4 regions of the Paenibacillus chartarius genome follow, and region 3 is predicted to be linked to each of the others. Evidence: riboswitches for the same ligand, from Rfam matches in the RefSeq annotation. Region 3 holds a riboswitch; each other region holds the start of a gene.
What was found. A riboswitch is a leader RNA that binds a small molecule or an ion and turns the genes downstream of it on or off. The one in region 3 is predicted to bind cyclic di-GMP.
Positions count from the first base shown of each region.

Region 1 (2,200 bases), on a different contig from region 3:
GCCTGCCGAGCAAGAGCTCGACCCGGAGTGGCGGCAGCTTATCATGGAAGCCGTCTCCTGCGGCATTGACAAAGATCAATTCAGGGAATTCCTCGAATTCAACAAGTGGCGGACAAGCCAATATTCGGAATGAGCGGGCGGGTGCGCCGCTTGGCCGATTACACCTGAACCATTGAGATGTGGTATAGTAGACAATAGAATAGCAGCTTCGGTCTGCAGCAAATAATTCGAATGCATTCACTCTAACATGGATAAGGGGCGTTACGGCGCTCTTCGATTCGCTTAGAGGCGAATGTATTTGTCTTTTTGCTTACAATTTATGGATGAATTTCAGATTACTGCTCAAGTGCGAGACGACTCGCTGTTCTATTTTGGTTAAGGGAAGAGGATGACCATGATTGGCAAACGAATTCGAGAGCTTCGGGAGCAGAAGCGCATGTCGCTGTCCGAGCTGGCCGCTAAAGCGGATGTGGCAAAATCATACTTGAGCAACATGGAACGGGACATTCAGAAGAACCCCTCCATTCAATTCATAGAGAAAATCGCTGCGGCTCTGGATGTGTCGATGGACCTTATTCTCCATGGGGAAGAACAGGGCGAGGCGCCGGAGGAATTGGACCAGCAGTGGCAGGAGCTCGTGAGAGAAGCGATGAGCTCGGGCGTGACGAAGGAGCAGTTTCGCGAGTTTCTGGAATTCAACAAGTGGAAAATGAATCAGGGCAGCGGCAAGTGACTATCCTACTAACTACTTATATGTATGCGTTTTATTTAGGATATAGTACCTATCTAAAGAATTTTTAGGCATTTTCTTTAGGGAAAATTTAGTGTAAGTAGATGAAAAGTATTATATAATGAGAACGTGGTTGCAGGTTCGACGGTAAAAAGTAGGTATTTTGGACTATATCCGACTGTCGGCTGTGACGATGGAATCATGGGAATACTTTGAAACATGCACCGTATGTGGGCACCTGGGGCATGTGGAGTAAGTGGTGCAACCGACCCAACTTATTAATGACGGTTTAATAGGTTGTTTTCTGATGCCGAAGAACTTCACATGGGAGGTCAAAGGATGTCCGCGATGTTGAAATCGAATGCTGAAACTGGTGTGTTGGATGCGGATTGGATCGAATTGATCCGGGAAGCACGGCGTATGGGGCTGACGGTAAGTGAAGTCCGAGCTTATTTCAAGGCGACTTTGACTAAGGTCGTTGCAACTTCCGAGAATGATATCAATGGCCACGTAATGGCTTAACTAGGAGTGTACTTATGCCGATTCTTGTAACGGGCGGCGCGGGCTATATCGGCAGTCATACTTGCGTAGAGCTTCTGAACAGCGGTTACGATATCGTCGTGATCGACAATTTGATAAACAGCAAGGAAGAGGCCGTTCGCCGGGTGAGCGAGCTGACGGGGAAGAAGATTCCGTTCTACCCTCTGGATCTTCTCGATCGGCAAGGACTGGAGAGCGTATTTCGCGAGCACGCGATTGATGCGGTCATTCATTTTGCAGGGTTAAAGGCCGTCGGGGAATCGGTTTCCATGCCGCTGCAATATTATCACAACAATATTACCGGCACGCTGATTCTTTGTGACGTCATGCAGCAGTTCGATGTGCGGCGGCTGGTGTTCAGCTCGTCGGCAACGGTCTACGGCATGCCGGAGCAAGTTCCGATTCACGAAGATTTTCCGCTGGATGCGACGAACCCGTACGGGCAGACGAAGCTCATGATCGAGCAAATTTTGCGCGATGTGTACCGGTCCGACCGGCGCTGGGCGATTTCGCTGCTTCGCTATTTCAATCCGGTCGGGGCGCACGAATCGGGCCGGATCGGAGAAGATCCGAGCGGGATCCCGAACAATTTGCTGCCATATATAAGTCAAGTAGCGATCGGTAAGCTGGAAAAGCTGCGTATATTCGGGAACGATTATCCGACGGTTGACGGCACCGGTGTTCGCGACTATATTCATGTCGTCGATTTGGCGCGCGGGCACCTGAAGGCGCTGGAGCTGGTGTTGGCCGAATCCGGCATCGACGCCTTCAATTTGGGGACGGGTCAAGGCTACAGCGTGCTGCAGATGGTCGAGGCGTTCGAGCAAGCGTCCGGGCGGCCGATCCCTTATTCGATCGAGGCGCGCCGTCCCGGCGATGTGGCCGTCTGCTACGCGGCGACGGGGAAGGCACGGGAGAAGCTGGGCTGGG
Region 1 covers NZ_JBHLWN010000121.1:57,604-59,803, forward strand. Annotated here, with positions in the region: gene ACFFK0_RS29195 (helix-turn-helix domain-containing protein) at 1-133, shown strand, start outside; gene ACFFK0_RS29200 (helix-turn-helix domain-containing protein) at 395-733, shown strand; cyclic di-GMP riboswitch class II at 927-1,010, shown strand; gene ACFFK0_RS29205 (anti-repressor SinI family protein) at 1,070-1,252, shown strand; gene galE (UDP-glucose 4-epimerase GalE) at 1,267-2,200, shown strand, end outside.
Region 1: it holds a riboswitch for cyclic di-GMP, as region 3 does, so the genes downstream of both, ACFFK0_RS29205 (anti-repressor SinI family protein) here and ACFFK0_RS19455 (methyl-accepting chemotaxis protein) in region 3, are expected to answer to the same signal.

Region 2 (2,200 bases), on a different contig from region 3:
AATCATTTGCAAGGACGGCAAGGATCACGCACCCGCCTGGATCGCTCCCGTCCCCGCTGCGGCTCCGCCGGCACCAGCAGCAGATCGAATCGGAGGGCTGATCGAAACGGCGAAATCGCTTACGGGCATCCGGTACGCCTGGGGCGGCACGACAACCGCAGGCTTTGACTGCTCCGGCTTCGTGAATTACGTGTACAGCCAATACGGGATTAACCTGCCCCGGACGTCCCGTGAAATGCTGGCTTCGTCCGGCACGCCGGCAGCCTCGTCCGACCTGCGCCAGGGCGACCTCGTCTTCTTCACGATCGGCCGGATCAGTCATGTCGGCATTTATTTGGGCAATGACGCCTTTATTTCAGCTACTTCGACACACGGCATTCACATCGATTCGCTGACGAGCAGCTACTGGGGTCCCAAATTTGTCGGCGCCAAGCGGGTCATTTAGTTCATTCCCCTCTCATGACAAGGCATGCTGTCTCATATGGTACAGTATAGACCTTATTGCGGAGGGGACGACGATGGCTTCTGTATTAATTGTGGACGACTCGTCTTTCATGCGGGTGCTGCTTAAAGAAATGATCGAACAGACGGGGCACGAGGTGGCGGGCGAGGCCGAGAACGGGCTCGAAGCCGTGTCGATGTACATCCGGCTTCGGCCCGATATCGTAACCATGAATATCGTTATGCCCGAGCTCTTCGGTATCGAAGCGGTGCGCAGAATTCGACAAGTCGATCCGCGGGCGAAGGTGATCATTTGTTCTGCGATGGGCAATTCGTACAACGTGGTGGAGGCGATTCAAGCCGGGGCGCTCGATTTTATCGTCAAGCCGTTCGACGCCGCCCGGTTGGGCGAATCGATCAAGCGGCTGATGAACCGGTTGTGATCGCTTAGCAGCCCATAAGCCAAATGTACTAATGTTAAATGACTTGTCACAAAAAAATACGGGACTTTTCGACTATATTCGTGTATAATGTGGAAAAAGCGACAAAGGCAAACTTGTTGAAAAGCAAGGACGCAAAGCTGCGGGCCTAAGGAGAAATCTAAGGCAGCCGGGCTGCCGAACGATGGGTCAGAGAGCTTTCCGCCATCCTTCGGGATGGTTTTTTTGCTGTAGACGCCGTTTTTTGATACAGACAAAGGAGCTCTTTTATGCGCAACCGCTGGTTATTTTCCTTAGGACACCTCTTAACCCCGATCATGATATGTATTGCTATGGCCCGGTCCGCGTTCGATTTGTCCTATGTATTTCTCATCGTTTTATCTTCGCTATGGGCGCTGATTTTAACCAGATGGGTGGACACCCAGGCTTTCAGCGGCCAAGCCCGCAAGCTCCCCGTTGCGCTGATGGTCATGGATATTTCTTTGCTGAGCCTTATTCTGGCCATTCCCGACTGGTCGGTATTTTCCCCGATTTGGATTATGCAAAGCATTCTGCTCTTATATGCCGTTGAGTACGGCTACCGCACCTCTGTTTTGTTCGGAGCGGCCATAATAGCTCTCGCTACGCTGTTCGAATTGAAGCTGAACGTGCCGTTGGAGCAGTTTGTAAGCGATCTCTTTCCATTTGTTTTAGTTGCCTCCCTTAACGTCGTCGTGATCGGGAAAGTGACGGACAAGCTGCAGCGGCTCGCCTATTGCGATACGCTCACGTCACTGCCGAACCGCACCTTCATGCAAGCGGCGCTTCAGGAATCGGTCGCCCAAGCCGCCGAGACGAAGCAGAAGGCCGCCTTCCTGTTGTTCGACTTGGACAGCTTCAAGCATGTCAACGACACACTCGGTCATGAAGCGGGCGACGAGCTGCTGCTGCAGGCTTCGGTGCGGCTGCGCAGCCAGCTGCCGCTTGGCGTAACGCTTGCCCGATTTGGCGGCGATGAATTTACGGCCATCATTTCCCCGTACGACCATGTGGACGATGTGCAGGAGGTCGCAGAGCTCATTCTGAACGCGCTCCGGGAACCGTTTCATATATCGGGTATTCCGCTGCACATCTCCGCCAGTATCGGGATTTCCCTCTATCCGCAGCATGCCGGAGATGCCGCAGAGCTGCTCAAGTATGCGGATGCGGCGATGTACAGCGCCAAGAAGCAGCGCAATCATTACGAGTTCTTCCGCCCTTCCGATGCCGCCGACTCGGCGGAGCGGCTGTTCCTGGAGTCCGACCTGACTGCGGCGCTCGGCCGGGGCGAATTTGAGCTG
Region 2 covers NZ_JBHLWN010000067.1:83,661-85,860, forward strand. Annotated here, with positions in the region: gene ACFFK0_RS16330 (C40 family peptidase) at 1-445, shown strand, start outside; gene ACFFK0_RS16335 (response regulator) at 519-884, shown strand; cyclic di-GMP riboswitch class I at 981-1,063, shown strand; gene ACFFK0_RS16340 (putative bifunctional diguanylate cyclase/phosphodiesterase) at 1,151-2,200, shown strand, end outside.
Region 2: it holds a riboswitch for cyclic di-GMP, as region 3 does, so the genes downstream of both, ACFFK0_RS16340 (putative bifunctional diguanylate cyclase/phosphodiesterase) here and ACFFK0_RS19455 (methyl-accepting chemotaxis protein) in region 3, are expected to answer to the same signal.

Region 3 (2,200 bases):
TACATTGACGATAAATGGATCGTTACTTTAAACGACCGCTTCCAGCTGGAGAGCACTGATATTAGCGAAATCCTTGACCATGTCGACAAGCTGCACCACGATCGAACGGATGTATACATTCGTTGAGTCGGGGCAATCCTCACTAGCTGCATGACTCGCGCTTACAAGAGGCTGCCGATTCCGGCAGCCTCTTCAGCGTCGATCTCCAGATCTCTCGATGCTTTCGGCGGGCAAACGATACGATGATTCCGTATCGTCAGACGAAACATAAATAATCTGACATTCTTGGGACTGCAGAAATAACCTCACGCTTTCTGAGACAGCAAATTCACTAGCGTATCCAAGGACTTTAGGCACATTCCACATTACGACATGATTTTCCTTCTTTCTACATCTTCCCCTTTCATTTTCCATACATTTCACATAAAATATATTCAAACAATTTTATTTTTATTGTTAGTTTCAACAATTCGATGCGCTCCGCATCCCCATCCTTCACGATTTTTTAACAAATATTACAGGCTCAGGATGTTTACATGAACAATCTGATTATTTATAATAGTCATTAAATGTCAGAAAAGAATAGCTGTAAATGGCAAACTTGTCGAAAGATAAGGGCGCAAAGTTATGGGCCTAAGGCTACAAAGCTATGGCCGCCAGACCGCCAGTTTGAGATAGATAGCCTATCCCGAACATCTTTGGGGTAGGCTTCTTTTCGTCACTTCCGGCATGCAGGGTGCAAATTTTGCTCAAATATGGATTATTTTGTCGCATCGCAACGTTTATACATTCATTACAAATACATCGTAAGGAGTGCAGTCAACTTGAAGACCAAAAACTATTTCGGCAAAAATCTATTATTTTCGATGCTGAATCTTCTCATCATCGGGGTGGTGCTCATTTCCGTCAGCGCCTACAACCAAAACCAAATTTTAACGGATTCACTCAGAAAACAAACCCATAATATGACCTCCGCATGGGCCCAAGCTATTACCTATAAAGATGTTGAGGGTGCTCTTAGCGACAAACGCTGGGAAGCAAGCGAGCAGCAAAGGTTAACCAAGCTGTTTGACAGCTACACGGCTTTCAATGCAAACGTAGCTCAAGCCTACATATTCGGCGTCGAACTGCAGGATGGAAATAAAACTTCGCTGATCGCGTTCCCGAGTCACGTTATTCAAGCATTCAGTGAAGCGAACCTGAAGATTGGGGACATGTACGAGCAGCCGAAAGAAATCGTCAACGGTTTGAAGAGCATGCTGAAAACCAAATCCGAGACCTTTACTTCCTTCTATAACGACGATTACGGTACTTGGGTGAGCGTACTTTATCCTATTATCGACAATAACGGAAATGTTGCGGCTTACTTTGCAGTAGATGTTGACGCCAAAATGATTCCCGAAGCCCAACATTCGTTCCTCCGGAGCTCGATTATCCTGCTTTTCATCTCCCTGATCCTTTGCGGCGGTGCGCAATACGTCGTGGCAAGAAGAACGCTTATGCCTCTGAACCATTTGATGCGGGGGATCGAGCAAGTATCCAACGGAAAATTCAACTTCACCTTGGAGGAAAAAGGCAGCTTCGGCGAATTGAATCAAAAGTTCAATACAATGCTTTCGAATATTCGCGAAATACTATCGAGTATTAAGCAAACCGCCACAAGCGTAGCCGACGCTTCCAACGAGCTGTTCGGCATCACCGAAAACAACCGACACAGCATTGAGACGATTACAACGGAAATCAAGGATATGAACGCACATGTCGACCAGCAAAAAAATTCTACGGAAGAATGCAGCCGATCGATCGTGGAGATCGCCGCATCTTTGCAAGTCATCGCTCAGAACGCAAGCCAAGTGGCCTACGCATCTCAAGATATGAAACACCTTTCCGAAGAAGGCAACACAGCCGCACAAACGATTTCGGATCAAATGGGACGCATTAATGCCAATTCGCACACGACCGCAGGCACAATCAAGCTGCTTGAATCGAAATCCGAACAAATCGGCAACATTCTCAATTTAATTAAAGACATCACGGCCCAAACCAACCTGCTTGCCCTGAACGCCAGCATTGAAGCCGCTCGAGCGGGAGAACACGGCAGAGGCTTTGCGGTAGTGGCCGATGAGGTACGCAAGCTCGCCGACCAATCGAAGCAATCGACAAGTCAGATTGAAGCGCTAATTGCCGACATTCAATCGGA
Region 3 covers NZ_JBHLWN010000076.1:61,871-64,070, forward strand. Annotated here, with positions in the region: gene ACFFK0_RS19450 (hypothetical protein) at 1-126, shown strand, start outside; cyclic di-GMP riboswitch class I at 585-669, shown strand; gene ACFFK0_RS19455 (methyl-accepting chemotaxis protein) at 825-2,200, shown strand, end outside.

Region 4 (2,200 bases), on a different contig from region 3:
GTCTCGCCTTCCAGTCCTTATAGGACTTCAACCAAGTTTCTACTTTCTCGTAGGGGATAGGTTTTAGAGTAGCGTCATCACTAGTCCCTCCTTGTTGTGAATTGTTTCTCAACGATTTACGCCAGCTTGAATGGTCAATCGACATCGTTGTACATGTTTCACGCTCCATTTTCACCGTCATCATTCCTTTCCTGCGAAATCGAAGAAGTTAAAGTGGTACCATTTTCACAACTTCGATCCTCTTTTTGTCTTTCACCTCCGGTAAGAACCTCCTAGTAATATCCATCTGTTTCCACCATTGTACCTATAAAACGAGCAAAAATGGAGGGTGATCTTTCCGTCACGCCATTCATTCAATAAAATGTCGAACGAGAACGAAACGCCTCGAAACGAGGGCGAAGCGCTAACTTGTGATATGATCTTGCTGAACGTACAAGCCTCTGCGTTTTGCTTTTTCCGCTGCATCATGAATGGAACGCGCGTTGAATTTTCGAATAATGTTACGGACATGCGTCTTCATTGTGTTAGATGTGATGCCTAGCAACTCTCGGATTATCGGCTGTTTATAGCCCCAACCGATCAACTGCAAGATTTCTTTTTCAGTAGTCGTCAGCATTCGATGCAGTTCTTTTCGCTTAACAAGCCCAATTTCATTACGGATAATGGATGCCACATCGGAATGAAGAGAAGATTGCCCACGATAGGCTTCCCTGACTGCATTTATGACATCTGCGTAGTTGATCTTGGTAATATAATTGAGTGCGCCGGATAGTATCGCATCCACTATGACTTCAGGCTCATCGAGCAAAGACAAGATAATGATAGGTAACGGTTTGAGCTTCATAACTTCGTCAATTGTATCGAATCCTTCCTGTTGGGATGAATTTAATGCAAGATCAAGAATTATCACGTCTAAATCTAATTGCACACTGGCTCGAACGGCCGATTCCTTGTTTGCTGCAATATGAAATATATTCATATCCGGCTCTGTATCGATTAGCGACACAATCCGTTGTTGCCAAACGGGGTCACTATCCACTAGCAGTACTTGTATTTTTCCTTCTTTCCAATTCATGATTTCTTTGGCTTCTATGGTGGTATAACTTGCACGCTCTTCCATCGATCATCACCCCGTTTTCATTCTGGAATAACAACAAAAGACACGTACCCTCGGGTGGACGTGCCTTGTTCTGACAGCATATTGGAAAGGGTAACCCGGCGATCATTGCACGTATGCAGAAGACCCGTGGCTTTGCGTCCCAGTCTTTCGATCTGGTTTGCCGTTTTCCTATCATTTATTAAATGATTTATGCGTCATTCACATGGTAGCCCCATGCTCTTCGTTGTAATTTCTCAAAACCTCGTATTCATAATATTCTTCTCCATTCCGAACGTGTTGTCAAATGCTGACTAGCCACGGCCAACTTCAATGATATGTAAAATCAATTATGTCTACATAATATACCTAACCGGACTTGAGCTTTTTCCCTAAAATCTGAAGGTAACTTACAATCAAACATTCATATGTAAAAATGACAACATCTTCAACACGCTTGGAGTCGTTACTCGAAGTGATGCTTTCGGCGACGCAGAACAAGGAAGTAACCACAACGAGTACTCGAAATAACCGTTGTTTCAATCGCCTTTCTCTCATAAATCCCGCTCAATTCCTCCAAAAGGCAAGAACCCCTTTTTTCCATAATAAAGGGTTATCCCGATCATGCCTCTTACTGACATGAACAGGATAACCCTAGTTTAGGAACCACGAACTATATCAGATCAGACTTTTGAAGCAGTCACTCAACCATTACCGCAACCTCGGCTCTGGTGATGAAATCCTTCGGCGCAAGCGCAGTACCGCTTCTTCCTAATACGATACCGGCCTGCAAGCAGTCGGCAATGCTGTTTACCGCCCATCCGGATGCCTCATGTGCATCTCTATACGTTCGAAGGACAATGTCAGCCGCTTGAACGGGGAGCTTAGCTTTCAGCTTGGTAATCGTCATCGCTCTGGAGAGAATGACCATCGCCTGTTCGCGGGGTGATTTTGTCATTCGGCCGAAACGTGCCGTCTTCTTATCCGCCAATCAAGTAGTACGCATAAGCGGTGCGAACTGCGCTGCTGTACCAGGCCGATTCCTTCACATCCGGGAAGACGCTCGGTCCGCTCTCCAACTTGAGTCCTAAAGCGCGAACGATA
Region 4 covers NZ_JBHLWN010000039.1:3,903-6,102, reverse strand. Annotated here, with positions in the region: gene ACFFK0_RS10370 (hypothetical protein) at 1-184, opposite strand, end outside; gene ACFFK0_RS10365 (response regulator) at 404-1,120, opposite strand; cyclic di-GMP riboswitch class I at 1,207-1,292, opposite strand; gene ACFFK0_RS10360 (S-layer homology domain-containing protein) at 1,797-2,054, opposite strand; gene ACFFK0_RS10355 (S-layer homology domain-containing protein) at 2,077-2,200, opposite strand, start outside.
Region 4: it holds a riboswitch for cyclic di-GMP, as region 3 does, so the genes downstream of both, ACFFK0_RS10365 (response regulator) here and ACFFK0_RS19455 (methyl-accepting chemotaxis protein) in region 3, are expected to answer to the same signal.